DNA from 3 places in the Neobacillus sp. BP17 genome. Region 1 is predicted to be linked to each of the others. Evidence: riboswitches for the same ligand, from Rfam matches in the RefSeq annotation. Region 1 holds a riboswitch; each other region holds the start of a gene.
What was found. Region 1 has a riboswitch for cobalamin ahead of metE (5-methyltetrahydropteroyltriglutamate--homocysteine S-methyltransferase). Riboswitches for the same ligand answer to the same signal wherever they lie in the genome.
Positions count from the first base shown of each region.

Region 2: it holds a riboswitch for cobalamin, as region 1 does, so the genes downstream of both, AC4QJR_RS12460 ((2Fe-2S) ferredoxin domain-containing protein) here and metE (5-methyltetrahydropteroyltriglutamate--homocysteine S-methyltransferase) in region 1, are expected to answer to the same signal.
Region 3: it holds a riboswitch for cobalamin, as region 1 does, so the genes downstream of both, AC4QJR_RS15070 (ribonucleoside-diphosphate reductase subunit alpha) here and metE (5-methyltetrahydropteroyltriglutamate--homocysteine S-methyltransferase) in region 1, are expected to answer to the same signal.

Region 1 covers NZ_CM184198.1:418,944-426,870, forward strand. The annotation lists gene AC4QJR_RS02090 (purine/pyrimidine permease) at 1-765, opposite strand, end outside; gene AC4QJR_RS02095 (hypothetical protein) at 1,683-2,012, shown strand; gene AC4QJR_RS02100 (M14 family zinc carboxypeptidase) at 2,225-3,607, shown strand; gene AC4QJR_RS02105 (pyridoxamine 5'-phosphate oxidase family protein) at 3,676-4,317, shown strand; cobalamin riboswitch at 4,414-4,595, shown strand; gene metE (5-methyltetrahydropteroyltriglutamate--homocysteine S-methyltransferase) at 4,774-7,065, shown strand; gene AC4QJR_RS02115 (outer membrane protein assembly factor BamB family protein) at 7,186-7,927, shown strand, end outside.
Region 2 covers NZ_CM184198.1:2,564,249-2,572,175, forward strand. The annotation lists gene ppsA (phosphoenolpyruvate synthase) at 1-2,562, shown strand, start outside; gene AC4QJR_RS12450 (hydroxysqualene dehydroxylase) at 2,781-4,487, shown strand; partial or broken gene AC4QJR_RS12455 (transcriptional regulator) at 4,654-4,812, shown strand; cobalamin riboswitch at 4,953-5,143, shown strand; cobalamin riboswitch at 5,325-5,509, shown strand; gene AC4QJR_RS12460 ((2Fe-2S) ferredoxin domain-containing protein) at 5,638-6,021, shown strand; gene cobJ (precorrin-3B C(17)-methyltransferase) at 6,075-7,700, shown strand; gene AC4QJR_RS12470 (sirohydrochlorin chelatase) at 7,764-7,927, shown strand, end outside.
Region 3 covers NZ_CM184198.1:3,104,273-3,112,199, reverse strand. The annotation lists gene AC4QJR_RS15090 (VanW family protein) at 1-165, shown strand, start outside; gene AC4QJR_RS15085 (alpha/beta fold hydrolase) at 220-1,257, shown strand; gene AC4QJR_RS15080 (bifunctional metallophosphatase/5'-nucleotidase) at 1,422-3,176, shown strand; gene AC4QJR_RS15075 (hypothetical protein) at 3,231-4,913, opposite strand; cobalamin riboswitch at 5,080-5,279, shown strand; gene AC4QJR_RS15070 (ribonucleoside-diphosphate reductase subunit alpha) at 5,414-7,705, shown strand; gene AC4QJR_RS15065 (ribonucleotide-diphosphate reductase subunit beta) at 7,739-7,927, shown strand, end outside.

The DNA.
Region 1 (7,927 bases):
GGCAATAATGCTGGAAATTAATACAAATGTCACCATAATGGATGAAACAAACATACCCGCATCAAGCTTAGGCATCCCCCATGCGAAAACATCAGGTAATGAAATAAAAGAGGACGTTTTAGGCATAGGTTGTGAACCGAAAAATAGAATAAAAGCGATTGAACCTACAACCATACCAATAAGAACTGCATAACTTTTTAACCAACCCTTTCCCCAAACAGAAAGAGCAAGTACAAGAATGAAGATTGCAAAAGAAAGAATGACAATTCCAGGCTGAATCTTCGTTGACTTATCACTGACCCCAATCATTCCTTTAAGGAACATTCCGCTTAACTGAAAGCCGAGAATGGTCAAGTAAACTCCGTTAACAAGTGGGGTAAACAGTTTCAGTAATTTGTTCATCCATCCTGTTACACCAACGATAATGAGAAAAACCCCCGTTAAAAGCATGGCACCTTCCAATAATTGTAGTGATCCGCCAGCTTTGTCTACCCCTTGTACGACAGCCATTTGGCCCATTAATGTAAATACCCCAAGCCATATTCCAGCTGGGCCGTCAGGTATAGGCAAACGGTGTCCTAACCAGCCCGATAATAAAGATGATACCCCAACAACTAAAAAGGTTCTTTGCATCAATCCAGAAATCTCTAATGGAGAGAGTTGAAAGACCTGGCCTATGATAATAGGAATCGTAAGCGAATTAGCTATTAAAAAAATAAACCATTGAAGTGAACCAATACTTGTATCTAATTTTATATTTTTCATAATCTATCCCTTTCTTTATATGAAGTATAATAACGCACATTTTAATTATAAAACGATACGTTCTGTTTTGTATTATATATCATTTTAAAAATTTTTCAACCATGTTTTTTCAAGTTTTGGGCAAATTGCAGATGATAAATAAAATTAGAAAAGGAGAATGCGAAAGAAGAGAAACAGATAAATAAACTTTTTATATAGGCAGTGTGAAAAATGGGTTTTATTGAAAGACTATTTGAGAAACTAATTGGTAAATCCTTACGTTAAAGCAGAATATTATCAATAAGAATAATTAACCCATTGTTTATTAGGAAAATGAAGAAATTTAAAGGGAGAGAAATTGCCAATGCCATGATTAATGCAGCTCAAATACAATACGAAAAAGTTAAGGTTTATAATTGGGGGAAAATAGGAGAAATTTCAAGATGAATTTCTAAGGACTTTGGGGACTTATTCAGGCAACTAACCCTTTGGGAATTGCCTTTCCAAGGTTTTTTAATGATTGACAAATTTGTTCACATAATTGTAGAAAAGCTTTTGAAAAGAGTAAATTTATATGACTTCTAATGTGATATTATTTTATCTGTAGGAGGTAACAAAATGGAAGCATGACAAAAAAATAATTACTTTTTCATTTGGACGTTTATGTCCTCTATCACTTTCCCCATCATAACAATGATTTTAAGAAAACCTCGAAGAATACATCCAACTAGTAAATTTTGCAAACGTTTTCTAATAACCACATATTGAATCCACACTTTTTTCTGCTTTAACATCCATTCTTTTCATATTTTTTCGGATAATTTGTTTTATAAAAATAGACCTGAAGGGATAGGTCTGTTTTGTAAACATATATCATTTAAAAGATTCCTAGACTATGATTTCTGGTACGTAAATGTTATCTGAAGGAGGATAATTTAATGGGTCACGATATATCAGGATACAATAAAGCAGGGCAAGAAATTGCTTATGCTCGTTTTAGCATGGGGAATTATAATGCTATCATTTTGTATGATTTACTTGATGCATATAAGTACTATGCGGGAGTTAGCGGGTCAGGGGGCAGTTCTACCTTCTCGAAACAACAAATAGTAAAGGTTGTGAATGCCTACAAGCAATTTTTTAACACTGGTGAGTCCCTGTCAGAAAGTGATTCCCTGCCATGGGACCAAAAACAAATCTTGAATTTTATCCAAAATTGTTTAGCAACAGCAAAAATAGAAGGTAGTGTAAAAGTGTATTTTGGCTAATGCTTTAAGTCTGTTCGCTAAATTTTCCAATTTCGCGCTGAAATGAAACGTTAAATTTATGGCATCTACAAAAAATTGTAGATGTTTTTTTTATGGGAATTATCTAAATTTTTTGTATTATAAAAATGATATAATATAAAGAAGATTATTGGAAGCACAGCTTATGAATAAATAAAGATCTCCACAAAACTTTACTGAGAGGAAACGTTTCCATGAATTTTCAATCTGTTGTTGCAAATGTTCCTGATTACAAAGCTTTTCTGACGGTTGATGAAATGGATGACAGCTGCAGGAAGCTTGCTAATGAGTTTCCTGATATCGTTACTGTTTTTGAAATTGGAAAATCACGAAAGGGACATTCCATTTTATGTTTGAAAATTGGGGATGGACCAAAGAACGCTTTATGCTTTGCCTGTCCTCACCCTAATGAACCGATTGGAGCCATGACACTAGAGTACTTTTCTCGTGCTTTGGCTGAGAGTGATGAGTTACGAGAAGGGTTAGGCTTTACATGGTACATGATTAAATGTATCGATCCAGATGGTGTTCATCTAAATGAAAACTGGTTCAAAGGACCGTTTAATGTCTATACCTACACGAAAAACTATTATCGGCCAATCGGCTATGAACAGGTAGAATGGACTTTTCCGATTGACTACAAAGAACTGCATTTTCATAATCCGCTTCCTGAAACCCAAGCTTTAATGAAATTAATACAAGAGATCAAGCCGGAGTTTATGTATTCGCTCCATAATGCAGGATTTGGGGGAGCTTATTGGTACATCACACATGATCTGCCAGAGCTGTATGAAGGCTTGAGGAATTCAGCTTTAAAACAAGGCATTCCATTGAACTTAGGAGAGCCAGAGGAACCTTTCATAACGAAATTTTCTCCGGCTGTCTTTAAAAATATGACAATTGCTGAAGCGTATGATTTCATTGAAAAATTTAGTGGAGAAAAGCCAAAAATAAAAAATGGCACTTCAAGTTCAGACTATGCTTCAAGCGTATCGGACTGTGTAACTCTTCTGACTGAACTGCCTTATTTCTTTGATTCGAGGATTGAGGATTTGAGTGAGGGGGATATCACACGGAAAGAGGCCATTTTCCAGAATGTAAAACAATCACAAACTCATTTTACTTACTTAGATAAGTTGTTAACTGAGGTTCGCCCTTATATTAGTGAACAGAATCCATTTGTAAAATTTGTAGAAGAAGTGATTCAGTATATTAGAGAAGGCAGTGAAGCCAAGATTAATTGGGCTGAAAGTAATCCTGAATTTGAAAAAATGGCTTCCATTGCAGAGATTTTTGATAATTTACAAGTTGCCAAGTTTTACAATGGCTTGTACTTAGGGTTGACAGTTCGGACTTGTGAATATGAAATCGAGCAGCTTGGCCGGCAAAAAAATAGTGATAAGACAGCAATGAGCAAACTTATGGAAACTTACGAGAAAGGTGAGCAATTTTTAAATGAATATTGTGAAAACCTTGAATATGAGCTTGATTATACAGCGATTCCGATTCAAAAGCTTGTGCGAATACAGGTGGAGAGCGGACTAATAGTGGCAAATTATATTCGTGAAAATCGATAAAGATAAACACGGAAGAACCTTGTTGTATTGTCTGTAAAAGACCTAAAATGATAGAGGGGAGTGTAGTAATGCCGCTACCTATGCTTACACATAAAGATAAAATTGAAACAGAGGATGAATTACGTTCAATTATGGGGGCACCTAGTGAACTAGTTAGAAAAAAGGTGATTTCCTATATAGACAATCATTGTAAGGATTTTATTTCACGTTCACCTTTTCTAGTCATTTCTACTTCTGATGCTTCCGGATATTGTGATGTTTCTCCTCGTGGAGACATGCCTGGGTTTGCACTTGTACTTGATGATAAGCATATCGTTATTCCAGAAAGACCAGGGAATAAAAGAATAGATACAATGCGTAACATTTTATCCAATCCAAGGGCAGGTCTTCTTTTTTTAATACCTGGATTAGGAGAGACGTTAAGAGTGAATGGAAAAGCGTATCTGGTGAAAGATGACATCCTCCTTGAACGAATGGCACATCATGGGAAGAAACCTTTAGTAGGGATCTGCATTGAAGTGGAGGAATGCTTTATTCATTGTGCAAAAGCGATGAAACGTTCAGGCCTTTGGGAACCAGAAACATGGAGTGAAAAGGATTCACTTCCAAATGCAGCCAAAATCCTCTTAGACCATACCAAAATTCCCGATATGTCAGAAAAGGATTTGGAAAAGGTACTTCAAGAAGATTATAGGACCGAGCTCTATTAAAGGAAGATATAGAGTTTTCTTAAATAGCATCATATTGGTTATTTTTCGGAAAATTATGTACTTCAAATTATTAATATGTTATAGTAAGTGAAAATTCCATATCGTGTAAGAATTGGTGCCAAGCTAAGGCTTGGCTTAAAAGGGAAGAACGGTGTAATTCCGTCGCTGTCCCGCAACTGTAAATCGGAGTGAATCACAAATACCACTGTCTGTACGACGGGAAGGTGTGAGGAACGATGATGATAAGCCAGGAGACCTGCCAAATTCCAGTACACACCAAATACCTACGTGGAAATAGGTGGTGACCTTCATTTGTACGACAAGCGAGTTATGAGTATCAATGTTTTTGCATGTCTTTTAAACATAACTTTAACTTGATTGTAGAGCCATTTCCATTTTGCGGAGATGGCTTTTTTGTATTTGGGAATTTTGTAACTATAAAAAGGAGGAAGGAAAATGAATTTAGTCAGTACAGCAATTGGTTACCCATACATTGGTGATAACCGGGAATGGAAACGGTGTGTAGAATCTTATTGGAAGTCTGCGATCTCAGAGGAGCAATTTAGCTTAGAGATGAAAACAATCCGCTTAAATAATTTGAAGCGACAGCATTCATTAGGCTTGGATTTACTAACTGTTGGGGATTTTAGCTTTTATGACCGGATGCTAGACCATGCGGCAATGTTCGGAATGGTTCCAAATCGTTATCAGTGGACAGGCAATGAAGTAAATCTATCAACCTATTACGCAATGGCACGCGGGGGAAAGAATGTAGTAGCATGTGAAATGACAAAGTGGTTTAACACCAACTATCACTACATCGTTCCTGAGTATGAAGGCCAGTCATTAAGATTAACGAAGAATTACATCTTAGATTATTTCTTAGAAGCCAAACAGGAATTAGGTCTAATGACAAAGCCTACTTTAATCGGTCCTTTTACTTTTGTGAAATTAGCGAAAGGATACGATGCCAAATCGAAAGCATTGTTTATTTTAAAACTCCTGCCGCTCTATGCACAAGTATTGCAGCAACTTGTAAATGCAGGTGCTCAGTGGATTCAAGTGGAAGAACCCGCTTTGGTCCTTTCACTTACAGCAGATGATGTAAAACTAGTCCAGGAGATTTACAAACAATTAGCAGAACAAGTACCAGCTGCCCGAATCATGTTACAAACCTATTTTGAAGGACTATCAGTGTATGAAGAGCTATCTCATTTACCGGTTGCGGGGATTGGACTTGATTTCATCCATGGTTCTGAAGAGAATATGGCTTCACTTCGAAAACACGGCTTCCCACAAGACAAAGTATTAGGAATTGGCATCGTAAATGGACGGGATATTTGGCGGGCGAATTTGGCTGAAAAAGCATTTAATATAAAAGCTATTTTATTATTAAGCGGTGTAAAAGAAGCTTGGATTCAGTCTTCATGTAGTTTACAGCATGTACCTGTGACAACGAAGGCAGAAACTCGCTTAGATGCCACTTTAAAAAATGCTCTATCATTTGCTGATGAGAAAATTGTAGAGCTGACACAGTTAACAGCCTATGTGTGTGACGAGGCGTGGGCAGGAAATAAGAGTGTGTCACAAAGTATGAAAGCAACCCAAGCATTAGTGCAGCATGAGGCGAGGAAAAATGCACGGGTGAAGGGGCTTGAATTACAAGTAAAACCCGAACATTTTGCCCGTCCATTGACATTTAATGAACGCCAGCCTCTACAGAAGGTGGCATTAAATTTACCAGATTTTCCAACCACAACGATTGGCAGTTTCCCTCAGTCGGATCAAGTAAAACGTACACGCACAACCTGGCGGAAAAAGGAACTCACCGACGCTGAATACGCAGCGTTCTTGAAGGGTGAAACAGCTCGTTGGATTCAAATTCAAGAAGAGATTGGACTGGATGTTTTCGTCCATGGTGAATTTGAGCGAACGGATATGGTTGGATATTTTGGAGAAAAACTAGAAGGGTTTGCTTTTACAGAAAAGGCATGGGTGGTATCCTATGGTTCACGCTGCGTAAAACCACCAATTATTTTTGGTGATGTCGAGTGGGTCGCTCCAATGACCGTGAAGGAGGTAGAAGCGGCCCAGCAATTAACGTCTAAGTATGTGAAAGGGATGTTAACAGGTCCTGTCACCATCTTAAATTGGTCTTTTGTCCGTGATGATATTTCACGTGAACAAGTAGCCAGCCAACTCGCCTTAGCGCTGAGAGAAGAGATTCAAGCGTTAGAAGATGCAGGCATTGCGATAATTCAAGTAGATGAACCTGCATTGCGTGAAGGATTGCCATTACGTAAAGAAAAATGGTCGGAATATTTGGCGTGGGCGGTTAATGCCTTTAAGTTAGCCACCTCCAGTGTGAAAAATGAAACGCAAATTCATACCCATATGTGTTATTGCGAGTTTAATGACTTTATTGAGCCTATTCGTGCCCTTGATGCAGATGTTATTTCCATCGAAACGTCTAGAAGTCATGGAGAGTTGATTCAATCTCTTAAGCATAATCCATACGAACTTGGGATTGGTTTAGGAGTGTACGATATTCATAGTCCACGAGTGCCCAGTGTAGAAGAGATTAGTGCGATATTAAAAGATAGTGTCGAGGTTATTTCAAAAGAACAGTTCTGGGTGAATCCTGATTGTGGTTTAAAAACACGTCATGAAGAAGAAACCATTGCATCGCTTAAAAATTTGGTGACAGCAGCCCGGAAACTCCGCCAACAGCAGTGTCAAACGATTTAAACTGTAAGTGCCTTTTCCATTTTTGGGAAAGGCTCTTTGGGTTGTTTAATTAAACATCACCACCTAGGCAAATGTGCATAAAATGATGCAAGCACAATAATGGAGGTGTGATGTTCCCAAATGATGTTCCATCATGATTATAGAAATAATTCTTCAGATATTTATAGACAATACAAGCAATTACAGGCTCAAAATGAACAATTAAGAAAAAGAATAAAAGAATTAAAGGGACTTCTAAGGAATCAGAACCTAAGGGCAGATGACCAAAACTGGGAAATGCATTTAGCTGACCAAGGAAATACCAATTATTCTAGTGCCGCCTTGCCTGCTGATTTGACGTTATTGACGTTAAAGAAAGATCCCTTTAATAACGCTTCTGCGTTGTTTAGTGTAAATCGCAATCAGCTGTATTCGGCGGAACGGATTTCAAAAAAAGTACTCTCTGCCACTGACTTAGATACCTATAAAGAGAGATGGAATTTTTCAATAGAAGAGCAGAATGGGTTTCTTGACTTGATAGCAAGAGACGGAGTGATTTACACTTCAACGATGACTAAAATTTATGCGATACAGGATAACGGTACCTCTCCACAGACACTTTGGACCGTTGATAGCTTTGCGAATCGTCTCTTAATTGACCAGAATACCTTATATTATTTAACGAGAACTACCGAAGGTTTCGATGCAATTGGTACGGTAGATGTAACTACGGGTAAAAAGAGATGGAGTTATCCCCTTAAATTCCAAGAGCGGTTGGAAGGGGTTTTCGCTGCTGGTGATAATCGACTGTTTGCAAATATACGGAATCCAGTTCAAATGACATCCAAAATGTATGCATTCGATGCATCGACGGGCACGGTGC
Region 2 (7,927 bases), 2.1 Mb from region 1:
AAAGGGAAAAACCTTGGAGAACTGTCGAGAATTGAGGGAATTCGGGTGCCAGTAGGCTTTTGCATTACTACAGAAGCCTACAAAAAAATTATCAGCGATAACAGTCCATTTGATTACTTCCTCCATCAACTCGATCAGCTAAGAGCCGATGACAGGGAAGAAATCTGTGTCATTAGTGGAAAGATCCGCAGCCTTATCGAGAAAGCGGAAATACCCCTGGAGATAGAAACAGAGATCATTCAGTACCTGTCAGAGTTTGGCGAGGAGTGGGCCTACGCAGTTCGTTCCAGTGCCACTGCCGAGGATTTGCCTCATGCGTCCTTCGCAGGGCAGCAAGATACGTTTTTAAATATCAAAGGAAAAGAAGAAATCCTTCGGCATATCCGTAAGTGCTGGGCCTCCCTGTATACAGATAGGGCGGTGATCTACCGCATTATGAATGGATTCGACCATCGAAAGGTTTACTTGTCAGTCGTGATCCAAAGGATGATTTTCCCGCAAGCTTCAGGGATCTTGTTTACGGCCGATCCTGTCACTTCCAACCGCAAGGTGCTATCAATCGATGCTAGCTTTGGACTTGGGGAAGCCCTTGTCTCTGGTTTAGTGAATGCAGATAACTATAAGGTTCGAGAGGGAACCATTGTTGAAAAGACGGTCTCTGCCAAGAAACTAGCCATTCATGCATTAAAAGAGGGTGGTATAGAGGAAAAAGAGATCGAGTGGGACCAACAGAATCGGCAAACCCTTACAGATTCGCAGATTTTACAGCTGGAGCAAGTAGGAAGAAAGATTGAGGCGTATTTTTCCTGCCCGCAGGACATTGAATGGTGCCTTGCTGAAGAGGCGTTATATATCGTGCAAAGCCGCCCCATCACAACCTTATTTCCAATTCCGGAAGATACCGATGGGCAGAACAGGGTTTACTTGTCGTTTGGCCATCAACAAATGATGACAGATGCTATTAGACCATTGGGTATGTCCTTTTTAATGGATCTATTCGATGAATTTCCGCTTCGTAAAGCGGGTGGAAGACTGTTTCTTGACCTTACTTACGACCTGGCCACTCCCGTTGGCCGGAGGATCCTGCCTTTTGTGATGGGCAAGAACGACCCTCTCTCAAAGAATGCGATGTTAAGCTTAATGAACAGAAAGGATTTCAAGAATTCATTGCCACGGGGAAAGAGAGTATTCAAATTTGGCACAAAGGGACTTTCCTGGACACTTCCCTTACACATAATCAACATCTACCGAAAAAACGACCCCATGATCACTCAGGAACTCATCACTCTAAACGAGGCATCCATAACGGAACTGCAGGAACGGATTACAACCTTTTCGGGAGAAGAACTGTTTACTTTCATTAGGAAAGACCTTAAGAAATTAAAAGAACTCTTTTATGATCCTAGAGGATTAGGAGTCATTATGGTTGGGGTATTAGCATGGGACTGGATCAATAAAAAAATGGAAAGATGGTTGGGGGAAAGGAACGCAGCCGACACACTTTCCCAATCGGTGGCAAACAACGTTACATCTGAAATGGGTTTTGCACTCATGGATGTATCGGATATCGTTCGGCCATATCCTGACGCGATGGAAGTTTTACAACATGCCTGCGATGACACCTTTTTCGAGGACCTAGCCGAATTGGAAGGAGGGCGGGCAATTATTAGCGCTTTGAGTGGGTACCTTACAAAATACGGAATGCGCTGTTCTGGAGAGATTGATATCACAAGAACCCGTTGGAGAGAACAGCCCACCGCACTGATCCCCATGATTCTTAGCAATATAACGAATTTTCCTCCTCATTCCAGCAGAGTTAAATTTGAGCAAGGCAAGTGGGAGGCAGACCAGAAGGGGGAGGATCTTCTGAAAAGATTGGAGCAATTGCCCGATGGCAAACGAAAGGCAAAAAAGACAGAAAAGATGATCAGCATTTTGCGCAATTTTATCGGCTACCGGGAATTTCCCAAGTACGCTTACATTAGACGTTTTGATCTCTACAAGCAGGCACTGATGAAGGAGGCCGCTCTACTTGTTCGAAACGGGGTCATCCAAGAAAAAGAGGACATCTACTATTTAACCTTTGAGGAGCTTTATGAAACCGTTCGAACCAACCATTTGGATTACAAGATGATTCATAAGAGAAAAAGGGATTATCAAGTTTTTGAGAAGTTGGCACCACCAAGGGTGATGACGTCCGAGGGCGAGGTCGTAACTGGTGCATATAACACTGATGGTATCCCTCAAGGCGCCTTGGCGGGAACCCCCGTATCTTCCGGCATCATCGAGGGCCGCGCACGTGTCATATTGAAAATGGAGGAAACTCACATAGAGGATGGGGATATTCTCGTAACCACATTCACGGATCCCAGCTGGACACCGCTGTTTGTATCTGTCAAAGGCTTGGTGACGGAAGTAGGCGGACTGATGACCCACGGATCCGTCATTGCGCGCGAATACGGTCTTCCGGCCGTTGTTGGAGTGGAAAACGCCACGAAGGAAATAAAAGACGGGCAGAGGATCCGGGTGAACGGTACAGAAGGGTATATTGAACTTTTATGATTGTATGTCTCATATAGAAAACTATGTAATTAGCTTAAGGTTATCGACTTCTTCCCACCGAAGCCATCGCCAACGTCCAGTCACCCAACCAATGTAGTGATTGGGTGAAAAGAGAACAATACAACTCTCTGGTTTCATCTAACTGAATGTCCAATCACCTCCAACTCCTTTTGCATATATTGGATTACTCTAATCCACTATGCAAGGAAGGTGAGCTCATGAAGAAAGTGGCCATCTTGGGAGGAGGGGTGGCTGGCCTAAGTGCGGCACATGAACTGGCAGAAAGAGGGTTTGACGTAACGGTATACGAAAGCAAAACCATTCCGGGTGGAAAAGCACGCTCGATTCCTGTTCCCCATTCCGGGACGAGCGGCAGAAAAAATCTACCGGGAGAACACGGATTCCGTTGCTTTCCCGGATTTTATCGTCATATCATTGATACGATGAAACGAATCCCTTTTGACCAAAAGCAAAGCGTTTATGATCAATTAGTAACAGCTCGGGAAATGGGACTTGCCCGCTTTGATCATAAACTAGTCGCAATCTCCACTTCCATTCCGAAATCGATGACCGGTATCAAAAAGAACTTGAAAGCATTGTTCGATTCAGATTGGGGACTTACAGAGAAAGAAGTGGTTTTCTTTACGGAGCGGCTTTGGCAGGTGATGACGAGCTGCAGGGAACGAATCATGGATGAATATGAAAGGATTAGCTGGTGGGATTATCTAGATGGAGATAACCAATCGAAGAACTTCCATGAAGTGTTTGCTTCCCTTTCCCGCTCATTGGTTGCCGCGAAATCTACAGAAGCAAGCGCCAAGACCTTCGGTACGGTTCTTTCCCAACTCCTTATCGGTATCCTTACACCGACTAATGATTCGGACCGAGTCCTGAACGGACCCACCAATGAGGTGTGGATCGATCCATGGATCAGCTATTTGAAACAAAAAGGAGTTCGGTATTTTACCAATGCAACCGTAAGCGGCTTTCACCTCAATGAAGGCAAAATCACGGGTGTCCATATCAATAGGGCAGGAAAGGACGAGTATGTCAATGCAGACTTTTACTTAAGTACTCTCCCGGTGGAAGCCATGGCCCCACTAGTTTCCTCTGAAATGCTTAGGGCGGATCCGGCGCTGATAGGATTGAAGAGGCTTGTCAAAGATGTTGATTGGATGAACGGGCTCCAGTTCTTTATGAAACGGGATGTGCCCATTGTAAACGGCCATCTGATCATTATGGATTCTCCGTGGGCGATTACGGCCATTTCACAAAAGCAATTTTGGAACGGAAAGGATCTTCAAGACTATGGGGATGGCCAGGTTAGGGGCATTATTTCGGTTGATATTTCGGAATGGAACCAACCAGGCATCCTTTTAGGAAAAAAGGCAATCCATTGCACGAAAGAAGAAATTAAAGAGGAAGTATGGGCACAGCTGAAAAAAGCCTTAAATCACGAAGAAGTGTTGCTTCGGGATGAGGATGTACACTCTTGGTTTTTGGATCCGGACATTCATTTCGACGATTCCGGCAAAATGATCAATAGTGAGCCTTTGCTTATAAACAAAGTTTTTGCGTGGAGCTTAAGACCCTATGCTTTTACAAAGATCCCCAATCTCTTCTTGGCTTCCGATTATGTGCGTACAAATACCGATCTGGCGTCGATGGAAGCGGCCAATGAGGCGGCCCGCCGAGCGGTCAACAGTATACTTGATGCGGCAGATTCAAAGAAAAGGAAATGCAAGATTTGGGACATGTATAAATTTGACCTATTAACTCCCTGGCACATTCACGATTGGATTCGCTATAGGAAAGGGCTCCCCTGGAATGGCGGCTCCTCCTTCTGCTCAAGGGTTGTCTACTTCCTCCTCAATGCAGGTAAATATGCTTGGGGAAAAGTCCAACAGTCTAGATGGTTTTGGTAGCCTAACCTGAACGCAACGCATTCAACCATATTACTAAAGGAAGTACATGGAACGTGAACGTGTGCTTCTTTTTGTATTGTAGACCATTTTAAAATTCTAATTTTTTCCAGAAGATGATGAGACATTCTTCTAGAGTCATTTAAGAATTTGTTTCATAATCTTCTCAATCTTCAGGGAAAAGTCAGACTTTTGGCAGGCAGTCAAACAAGATAGAAGGCTTGACACTTTAAAAGCCATAGCCATAAATGACTACATTTTTGCCGTGAATGAAGCGGTGAATAACAAGATGATGCATTATGCTGGCGTCATGACAGAGGAGTCAATATTCTTATTAAAAAAAACCAGACAAGATCGCTCTTCTGAGGTGACCAACATGGATTACAAAATAAGGGAATGAAAAAAGCACTTGATATATTATATTTGTTAGACTAGTATAATTATTATCTCTTAAAATTACATATGAATTTGTTAACAATTAGTTAAGATGCCTTTAGGGCTTAATAGGGAATCTGGTGCAATACCAGAACTGTCCCCGCAACTGTAAGTGTGGACGAAATAGACAAACCACTGAATCGATTATTTTTTTGTCGATACGGGAAGGGTCTAGAGTAGGGAGAAACACAAGTCAGGAGACCTGTCTTAGCTTTTTTAGTTTCGATTACTTCGGGGGTTGAGAAGATGGAACGTTTAGGCAAAAAGGAGTATTTAATATTTTCTTTTTGTGCTGACGTTTTATCCGTTCAACTAATGTTGAACGGATTTTTTTGTGTTTGATTCTAAATCTTTTTGAGGTCTCATAGTTTAGATGTAGATTAAGAAGAAACAAGCTTTAAAAAATTGAATAGATTAGGGATAGGTGCACATGAAAGAAAAATGTGCTTAAAAGGGAAGTACGGTTTAAATCCGTCACGGTACCCGCCACTGTATGGGGAGTTCATTGCAAATGTCACTGAAGGAATTCGGGAAGACGCAAAGGAATGATGAACCTAAGTCAGGAGACCTGCCTATACCTAAAGAGCTTCAATCAACCTACGGGAACATAGGTAGAAGTGCTGAACATACATCGCTATTTTTTTGTGTGTATAAATTCTGCACCCCTATGTCCATAGGGGTGCTTTTTTTACGTAAAAAACGAAAAGGAGAGTGTGACATGACTACTTGGAATTTACAAGGGACGAAACACCATGTTTTCATTTGCAACGGCAGCAGCTGTATGAGAAAGGGTGGGGAGGAAGCAACACAAGCGATTCGGAATGAAATCATCAATTTAAACTTAGATTCACTCATACATACAACAAGAACGAGATGCAATGGGAGATGTAAGGACGCTCCCGTTGCCATCGTCTATCCGTCCGGGACTTGGTATAAAAATGTAACCCCAGAAGTGGGAACTACAATTGTAAAGCGTCATCTGGCGGAAGGTCATTGCCTTCAGGAGCATGCGATCTATCAATATTCCGAAGCAGGATTCATGCAGCCAGAAGGGTCGGAATGCGTCGAAGGAGTACAAAAAGCGGATAAAGAAAAGATGTAACAGCGGATTGTAGCTGGAGTCTAGCTTGGAAATTTGGAAGGTGGCGTAATAGTGTGAAAGGCAAATTATTGGTGATTGGTTTTGGCCCTGGTGATGAAAAACATATTACCGGACGGGCAAAAGAAGCTATTCAAGAAAGTGATATCATCATCGGCTACAAAACCTACGTTGATTTAATCAAGGTATTAATAACTGGAAAGCAAATCATCAGCACAGGTATGACAGAAGAAGTGAGCCGTGCCCAGGAGGCTGTGAAGCAAGCTGAGCTAGGTTACACGGTAGCCGTCATTTCGAGCGGGGATGCCGGTGTATATGGAATGGCAGGACTGGTCTACGAAGTGCTAATTGAAAAAGGCTGGAAAAAAGACTCAGGGGTAGAAGTGGAGGTGGTCCCTGGCATTTCCGCGATCAACTCCTGTGCTGCATTATTAGGCGCGCCGGTCATGCATGATGCCTGTACGATCAGCTTAAGTGACCATTTGACACCTTGGAGCTTGATCGAGAAACGAATCGAAGCGGCCGCTCAAGCTGATTTTGTGATTGCCTTATACAATCCAAAAAGCGGGAGAAGAACACGGCAGATCATGGAAGCACAAAAAATCTTACTAAAATATCGCTCCCCAGACACCCCTGTAGGATTGGTAAAGAGTGCTTTCCGTGATAGTCAAAAAATCGTCTTAACCAATTTACAAGAGATGCTAGAACATGAAATTGGCATGTTAACCACCGTTTTAATTGGTAACTCTTCCACATTTTTTTACGATGGCTTGATTATCACACCGCGCGGTTATCAACGGAAGTATACATTAAATCAGGCAATACAGCCGTTGAAACCACATCAGCGTCTGCAGAAGGAAGCTGAACCATGGGCACTGGAGCAAGCGGAAGATGTAACATTGGTGAACAAAAAACTAGTCACCCCTACCTCAGTGAAAGAGTCGCCAAGAGAGCTGGCTGAGGAAGCCTTGGAAAGGATCCTTGGTGAGGACGATGGACCATCCCAAGGTTTAATGGTGAAGCAAGACTTTCAATCTATTTTTGAGGTAGCGGTCAGCCCAGGTGTCGCCAATAAAAAATTTACAGCGAGTCAGATGGTCATTCTTTCCGAAATCGTTGGAGAAGAAGGGGTCATGGAATACACACAAGACCATTATATGAAGCTGCAAATTTTAACCTCTAAGCCTGATGAGATTATTGAAAAACTTACGGCGGCCAACTTTTTGATTGCTCCTGTTGGCGACGTATTAACTGTAAAAGCCTGTGATTTTTGTGATGGAGAAAAGAAGGATTCCATCCCTTATGCCGATGAGCTGCAGGAAAGGCTTGGCGGCATGGAACTCCCCAAAGAATTGAAACTGGGTGTGAATGGCTGCGGCATGGCCTGTTATGGAGCGGTAAAAGAGGATATTGGCATTGTCTACCGCAAGGGAGCGTTTGATTTATTTTTAGGAGCCAAGACAGCCGGAAGAACCGCACATCCTGGCCAAATCGCAGCGGAAGGGATTGCACCGGACCAAATTGTCAGGGTCATAGAGGGGATTGTTCAAGCGTACAAACAAAAGGCCTATCCAAATGAACGTTTCTATAAATTTTTTAAACGGGTCAAAGAGGTTCAAGGTTTTGTGTACCAGGATATCACACCAAACCTTAAAATCGAAGCGGCTGTTTGCGGGGAGTAAAGGGAAGAAGTCTAGCGGTCAATTGGTAGGGAAGGCATTTACAAACAAAGGGGAGGAAATATTTTGAAAGCAATTTTATTTGTGGGGCATGGGAGCAGAGATCAAGAGGGAAATCAGCAGGTTCGTGAGTTCATCGGTGAGTTGAGAAAGACTTGGGATGATTCTTACCTAGTTGAGACGTGCTTTTTAGAATTTGAACGACCAACCGTTAATCAAGGAATTGATCT
Region 3 (7,927 bases), 2.7 Mb from region 1:
GTCCCTGCGGGCAGAGATGCCACCGTCTCCTATGGCGGCCCAGACTTCAAATTTCAAAATACGACAGGTGCACCTTTTATCATCCAATCCATCTACAAAAAAGGAGCCTTAACCATTGAAGTAAGAACATCAGCAGCCTTCCAAGCTCTGATCGCGAAACAATAACATGGTGCCTGACACCATGCGCATTTACTACATAAAAAGAGGGGGGAGTGAATTATGGGGTTGTTTTCGAAGCGAGAGTTTACGATTGCTGATGAGGGAATTGACTTGGTTGACAAGATAAACTTGGGTGGAGTAGAGCATTCTGTTCTGATTCAGGGAAATGATGGAACGAAGCCTTTGTTGTTGTTTCTCCATGGCGGCCCCTGTATGCCGGTTCCGGGCGTTGTTTCAAGAGGCCAGGATTATGCTGTTTCTATTTCTACAAAGGAGCTTGTTAAACATTTCGTGGTGGTGTTTTGGGACCAACGGGGGGCTGGAAAAACCTATCATAAAAATACACCTAAAGAGTCCTTTCGAATTGAGCAATATATACAGGATTGTCATGACTTAATCGATATCTTAAGAAGTCGGTTTAAAAAAGAGAAGGTTTATTTAGCAGGCCATTCTTGGGGGACGATTATCGGTTTATCGATCGCATCCAGGTACCCAGAAAAACTTCACGCATATTTTGGCATATCGCAAATTATCAATTGGCAGGATAATGATCAGATTTGTTTTGATTGGTTAAAGGCTCGGGCCGAAAAAGCGAAAGATTGGAAAACACTGAAGAAATTAGAGGAATTAGGCCGCCCGCCATATTTGTTATTGAAACAATGGACAGATTTCCGCAGGCCACTGATAAAATATAATTCGATGGTTTATGAAAGTAAAACCGTGAAGCACCCAGGCATCCTTGGCAGCTTAAAGCTTTTCTTAAATAGTTCAGAATACTCCATGAAAGATATCTTCCATACACTTTATAGTTCCTACAAACTAACCTACACCCAAGCATTAGTGGAGGATTTTGCACATGTTGATTTTAAAAGAACAAAAAGAATAGAAGTCCCTCTGGCCTTTTTACATGGGGCAAAAGATATTCATGTATACGGTAGACCAGTTGAGCAATTTTTTCAGGAACTTGATGCTCCGCTTGGCAAAGAATTGGTTTGGTATGAGAATTCTGGGCATATGTTTCACCCAGACGATACAAAGAAAATTGAAAAGTTTGTCATAAAATACGCAAATAAACTATCAGAATTGATGGTCGTTTAACGACATTAATACGATTTAAAAAGCCCATAATTTTGTCTTCAACAATGAAGTTGAAGCATAATAGTGGGCTTTTTCTAATTATGATATGTAGATGTGCATATTCCTTCCATTGAAAACAAAAAATACCATGGTTCATTCATTAAATAGTGGGAGGATTTGCACGCATGGATTGGTTGAAAAAAGCATTTATTTCGTTAACTCTCGTAATTTTAATCGGGGGCTTTGGAAATCTAAGTGTGGCAGCTAGTAACCTTAAAGAATCGGAACACCAAGATCAAACGGTACGTCAATCCCAGTCTGTTGGGTCTAGCAGACAAAAGCCAACAGAAGCAAAGAATCAAGGCTTATCAGAAGACTACCATGGGCATAAATCTAATCGTCCAGAAACGAAAAATCCTAAGAAAAAAGCGCCTGCAGCGAATAATCGTTACATTCCGATTCAATTGTTAGGAATTAATGATTTGCACGGACAATTAAATGTAACTCGGAATGTTAACGGAAAACCAGCTGGACGGGTAGATTATTTAGCCGCCTATTTAAAACAGCGTGAAGCAGAAAACAAAAATACACTGTTGATTCAAAACGGTGACATGGTTGGAGCTAGTCCGCCAGTTTCTGCCCTTTTACAGGATGAACCGACGATTGAAATCTTGAATAAACTTGGTTTTGATATCGGAACTGTTGGTAATCATGAATTTGATGAAGGGGTAACGGAACTGCTCCGCCTGATTAAGGGTGGATCACATCCGAAAACCGGAAAATTTGCCGGCTCAAATTTTCCTTGGATAGTTGCGAATGTAATCGATGAAAAAACAGGAAAAACAATCCTGCCGCCATACCAAGTGATCAAAGTAAATGGAATGCCGATTGGCTTTATCGGTGTTGTTACTACCGAGACGCCAACAGTAGTTATCCCAAGTGGAGTGGCCGGATTAAAGTTCACTGATGAAGTAGAAGCAATCAATCGGAATGTAGCCGAATTGAAAAAACAAGGTGTAATATCAATCATTGTTTTAGCCCATAACCCAGGTACTTCCGGTCCCAATGGAGAGAATCCAACTGGGCAGCTGGTGGATATTGCCAATCGGGTTGACGATGAAGTGGATATTATTTTTGGCGGACATAATCACGCCCATATGAACGCAACCATCGATAATAAGTTAGTAGTGCAATCGTATTCCTATGGCACTGCATTTTCGGATGTGGATATTGAGATTGATCCAAAAACAAAAGAGATAGTCTCAAAATCAGCAGAGATTGTCACCACGTTCCAGGAGGGGATGAAGCCCGATCCAGAGATTAAACAAATGATTGAGGGCTATGAAGCAAAAGTGGGACCCATCGTTAATCGGGTGATCGGCTCTACAGCTGAAAGTTTAACAGCTAAACAAAATGAGAATGGAGAGTCTGTCCTTGGGAGTTTCATTGCCGATGCACAAAGAAATGCGCTAAAAACGGAATTCGCGTTTATGAATCCTGGCGGAATTCGGGCTGACATTGATCCTGGAGAAATAACTTGGGGAGAAGTTTACACCGTTCAGCCCTTTAATAATGATCTTGTAAAAATGACGATGACAGGGCAGCAGATTCGTGACTTGCTTAATCAGCAATGGAGTGCAACCAAGACAAACATGCTGCAAATTTCTGGTTTAACGTATTCTTGGGATGCGAATAAACCAATCGGACAAAGAATAGTTAGTATTAAATTGCCAGATGGCACAGAAATCGATCCAAATAAATCTTATACTGTGACAGCGAATATTTTCCTCTCTGGCGGCGGGGACGGATTTACTGTATTTACCCAAGCTCAAAACAAAGAAGTGGGTCCTAATGACCTGGATGCGTTAGTCAACTTTATCTCAGCCCAGCCTAAACCGTTCACTTATCGCATTCAAAATCGTATTCAAAAGGTTCAGTAAAGAGAAATAGGGTGTCAGGCACCAATTGGTGCCTGACACCCTATTTTTGTTTCCCTATTGTAAGGCTTCGATTGCTAACTCTTTGGCAGGAAGGAAGTCTTCGCCTGTGTCGAGGTAGCGAATGTTAACTTTATCCCCTTCTTTAAGGTAGATAGCGAGTGGAGCCTTTTCGGAAGAAATGATAAAGTTTTGGCGGTTGTTTAATAAGAAGGAGACAATGGTGAAATCCCCGTTTTTCTCCTTATAGACTCTCATCACTGTACCGGTGATTTGTTTTTCTTGTGCTTTCGAGCTTCCGTCTACCGTACCTTTGCCCCTTTGTAAGGCGGTTTTATATTGCTTAAGGGCCTCATTAGGAGTGCTGGCGTATACGGAGATTTCTGGATTCGCTGCAGAAACAATGAAGTAATTTTGCAGAAAACCATTTGAGTCTAATACAGGTGTTAACCAACTGGCTTCACCATAAAAATTGTAGAGAATCGGCATTTGCCCAAGCCATTTCTTTTCAATAAATTTCTTCTCAATGATCTGCAATGCCCCTTGTGAATCCATATAAGATTGCTCTGGGTTTCCGGTATAAAATGTTGCTTTTCCTGTTCGTGAGTTGGTCAGCGAGTACCCGAGCATGGAATCGACGCCTTCTTTCGGGCTAGTGAAATCTGTAAAATAGTACATCTGTCCATTCTCATCAAAGATGGGGCTTACATTTGACTCCGTGCCTTCATCTGATGGAAGTTTCACGTCAGATTTACCGAAGACACTATTCCAAAATCCATGAACAAGATTCCCGTAGTAGCTGTTTTGCAAACTAACGGCTTCTGGCGAAACTGCGCCATCGATAAATTCCGGGACATCTGCTAATGGATAATCTTTCATTGCACCATTCTTAGAATCGACGACAACCAGACCTTTAGCTGTAAATCCATTTCGGGCGGAAATAAACTTCCCATAAGTACGGATGTAAAAGGGTTTTCCATTCTCGTCAATTTCTAATTGAACACCGCCAAAGAAAATTTTCTTCGGATATTTCATACGAATATGCCGCTCAATATTTTTATTAAAATAAGAGGAAGGGGTAAATATCATTTCTGATTTGATGAATTTAGGATTCGCACTAGAATCCGTTGCACTTAAGGTAAAGTAACCAGGTGTACTGTTTCCTTTCCACCATTTAAAAAATCCGGAAAACTCCACAGGTGCAATATATACATAGTCATCGTTCAGCTTTTGAATTTGCAGGTTCCCAAGCTCATAATAGCTTGTGTTCGGAACTTGTCCAAACGCTTTTTTCATTTTATTGCGTGCAAACTGCGGTGGAACACTGGCAGGTGTTTCTTTCTCATCAAAAGTTTGAATTTCAACCTTTTCATCCATCTTGGCAACTTCATACTTTTGATCAGCATTAAAGATAAATGCGATTAAGAAATAAATTCCAAGGCCTAGACTTGCAAGGAAGAGAATTCCTTTAAGTACTCTTTCTGTGCCTTTGGCAAGAACGGCCCCAACAGCGGTTAGGAGAATAGCTAACGGCCATACCGAGGTGAAATTTCTATCATAATTAGTAAAATAATAGAATACAAACACTGCTATCATGAGTATCAAAACAAGTGCAATGAACACGCCGATTTTGAGTGTTTTTCCCTCTTTTTTACTTTCCTTTTCAGGTTTAAAAATTGGTATTAGAACAAGCGCAGCAGCTATCCCAATAATCAATGTAAATAGAATAATGTTCCCCATAAAAATGCCTCTTTTCAATTTGGTCTTTCTTCATATACGGATATTCAATCAAATTAGTTTCATTTTAAAAAAATAATAGACTTGAAATATCATAAAGACTATACTATTATTAATAACATTGATTCACTACATATTGTTTTTATTTTTAAAAAAACAACTATATATTGTGTTAGCCTTAAGAGAAGATGCCCATTGTGGCTTAATAGGGAATCTGGTGTAAATCCAGAGCTGCCCCCGCAACTGTAAATGCTGACGAAATGAACAAACCACTGTATAAGATTGTCTAATCTATTAGGTACTTATATGGGAAGGGTTCAAAGTAGATAGAAGCATGAGTCAGGAGACCTGTCTTTCTTAAGATGTTTCAACTTCTTCGGGGATTGAGAAGATGAACGGTGGCGACAGGAGGCATGGATAGTTAATTATTTCCTTTTGTAATGTTATCGTTTCATCCGCTCAATTCCCGTTGAGCGGATTTTTTTATTATAGGGGGAAATGAAATGAAAATTGAGGAACTGCAATCTGAACATAATTACGTTTTAGAATCTATAGAACAAGTTTCAGAGAAATATCAGATTAATACAATGGAACTTAGAAACAAACTAAGTCAACTTGATGTAACAGAACTAGAAGCAAATCAACAAGCTCTAGTATATGCAGTGAATCAAATCGCAATGGACCAGCCGGATTGGACATTTGTCGCTGCCCGTTTATATCTGAATGAACTATATGGAAAGGCTGCAAAAAGTCGCGGATATGAACGTTCTCTAAAATATGGAGATTTTTATAACTTAATAAAAGAATTAACAGATATAGGGATCTATTCTAATGATCTTTTAAACTTATATAGTAAGGATGAAATCGACCAGCTGGCGAAAGAGATAAATCCAGAACATGATTTATTATTTAATTACATAGGGTTATTTTTACTAGCGGATCGTTATCTTGCTCAAGATTATAATCGAAATGTTTATGAACTTCCCCAGGAACGGTTCATGATTATTGCAATGACCCTCATGAAGGATGAAAAAATGACTGAACGCCTGCATCTTGTGAAGGAGGCATATTGGGCATTAAGTCATTTATATATGACGGTTGCCACACCGACTCTTGCAAATGCGGGGAAAAGCTTTGGGCAGCTTTCTTCCTGCTTTATTGATACAGTAGATGACTCACTTGATGGCATTTATTTAAATAATTGGGATATTGCCCGGTTAAGTAAAGATGGCGGAGGAATTGGAATCTATTATGGTAAAGTTCGCGCCCTAGGTTCCGATATTAAGAGATTTAAAGGAAACTCATCTGGTGTGGTTCCGTGGATAAAATTGGTAAATGATACAGCTGTCAGTGTTGATCAGTTAGGTCAGCGTCAAGGGGCCATTGCTGTGTACCTTGATTTGTTCCATAAAGATATCATGAACGGGTTTCTTGACTTGAAAACAAATAATGGGGATGAACGCCGTAAAGCCCATGATATTTTCACAGGTGTTTCCATACCAGACCTCTTTATGAAAAAGTTGGAAGTGAAAGATGAGCACGGTAGAAGTATAGGACAGTGGCATACATTTTGTCCTCATCAAGTAAAACAAATGATGGGCTGGAAGGATGAACAGGGGAATCCGCTTGGACTAGAGGACTTTTATGATGAAACAGATGTTAAATATTTTACCGAAAAATATGAAGAGGCCGCAGCTAACCCGCTTCTACCTCGCAAAACTTACCGTGCCATGGATATCATGACACGGATCATGGTTGCTCAATTAGAGACAGGCACCCCGTACATGTTTTATCGTGATGAAGTAAACAGACAAAATCCAAATAAGCATGTATTGGGTAAAGGTCGAACTTCCATTTTTTGCAGTAATCTTTGTACAGAAATTGCTCAAAATATGTCCGCAACGACGATTGTGAACGAATATCAGAATGATGAAGGGCATATCGTGATTGTTCGGAAACCAGGAGATTTCGTTGTTTGCAATTTATCTTCTATTAATCTAGCAAAAGCAGTACCGGCGAATGTCTTAGAACGTCTCATTCGTATTCAGGTAAGAATGCTCGATAACGTGATTGATTTAAATACCATAACGGTTGGACAGGCTCAGGTTACGAATAAAAAGTACAGAGCCGTTGGGCTTGGTACATTTGGCTGGCACCACTTATTAGCATTAAAAGGGATGTACTGGGAATCTGGTGAGGCGGTTAATTATGCAGATCGTTTGTATGAGGAAATTGCGTTCCATACTATCAGTTCGTCAATGGAGCTGGCAAAGGAGAAGGGGGCTTATAGCCAGTTTAGTGGTTCTGAATGGCATACCGGAGAGTATTTTGAACGGAAAGGTTACAAATCAAATAGGTGGAATCAGCTGAAGAGGGATCTTTCAATTCACGGGATCCGGAATGGTTGGTTGATGGCGATTGCACCCAACTCCTCAACGGCGAAAATAGGAGGTTCCACAGATGGAATCGATCCCATCTATTCAGTTGAATTTGCAGAGGAAAAGAAGAACTTTAAATTTACAGTGACTGCACCTGATTTAAATCATAGAACATACGAATATTATCGTCGTTCGAGACATGAATTAGATCAAATATGGAGCATTAAACAGAATGCCGCACGAGGTCGCCATATTGACCAAGGTATTAGCTTTAACCTCTATGTAAGGCACGATATAAAGGCAAAAGACTTGCTAAACCTTCATATGGAAGCTTGGAAGCAAGGTTTAAAGACCACTTATTATGTCAGAAGCACTTCCCAAACTGAAATTGAAGAATGTGAGGCATGCCACAGTTAACAACTATTAACATCGATCGGAGGAACTATTTATATGGATATTCACAACCCACTGCCTAGAATTAAATTGCTAAACCCTGATTTTCCTAATAAATCCACTGGAATTATTAACGGACAATCATCTGGATTGCTCAACTGGAATGATATTGCTTACCCGCAGATCTACGATTTATATCAAACATTGTTATCAAATTTTTGGAAAGCACAAGAAATTAATATGCAA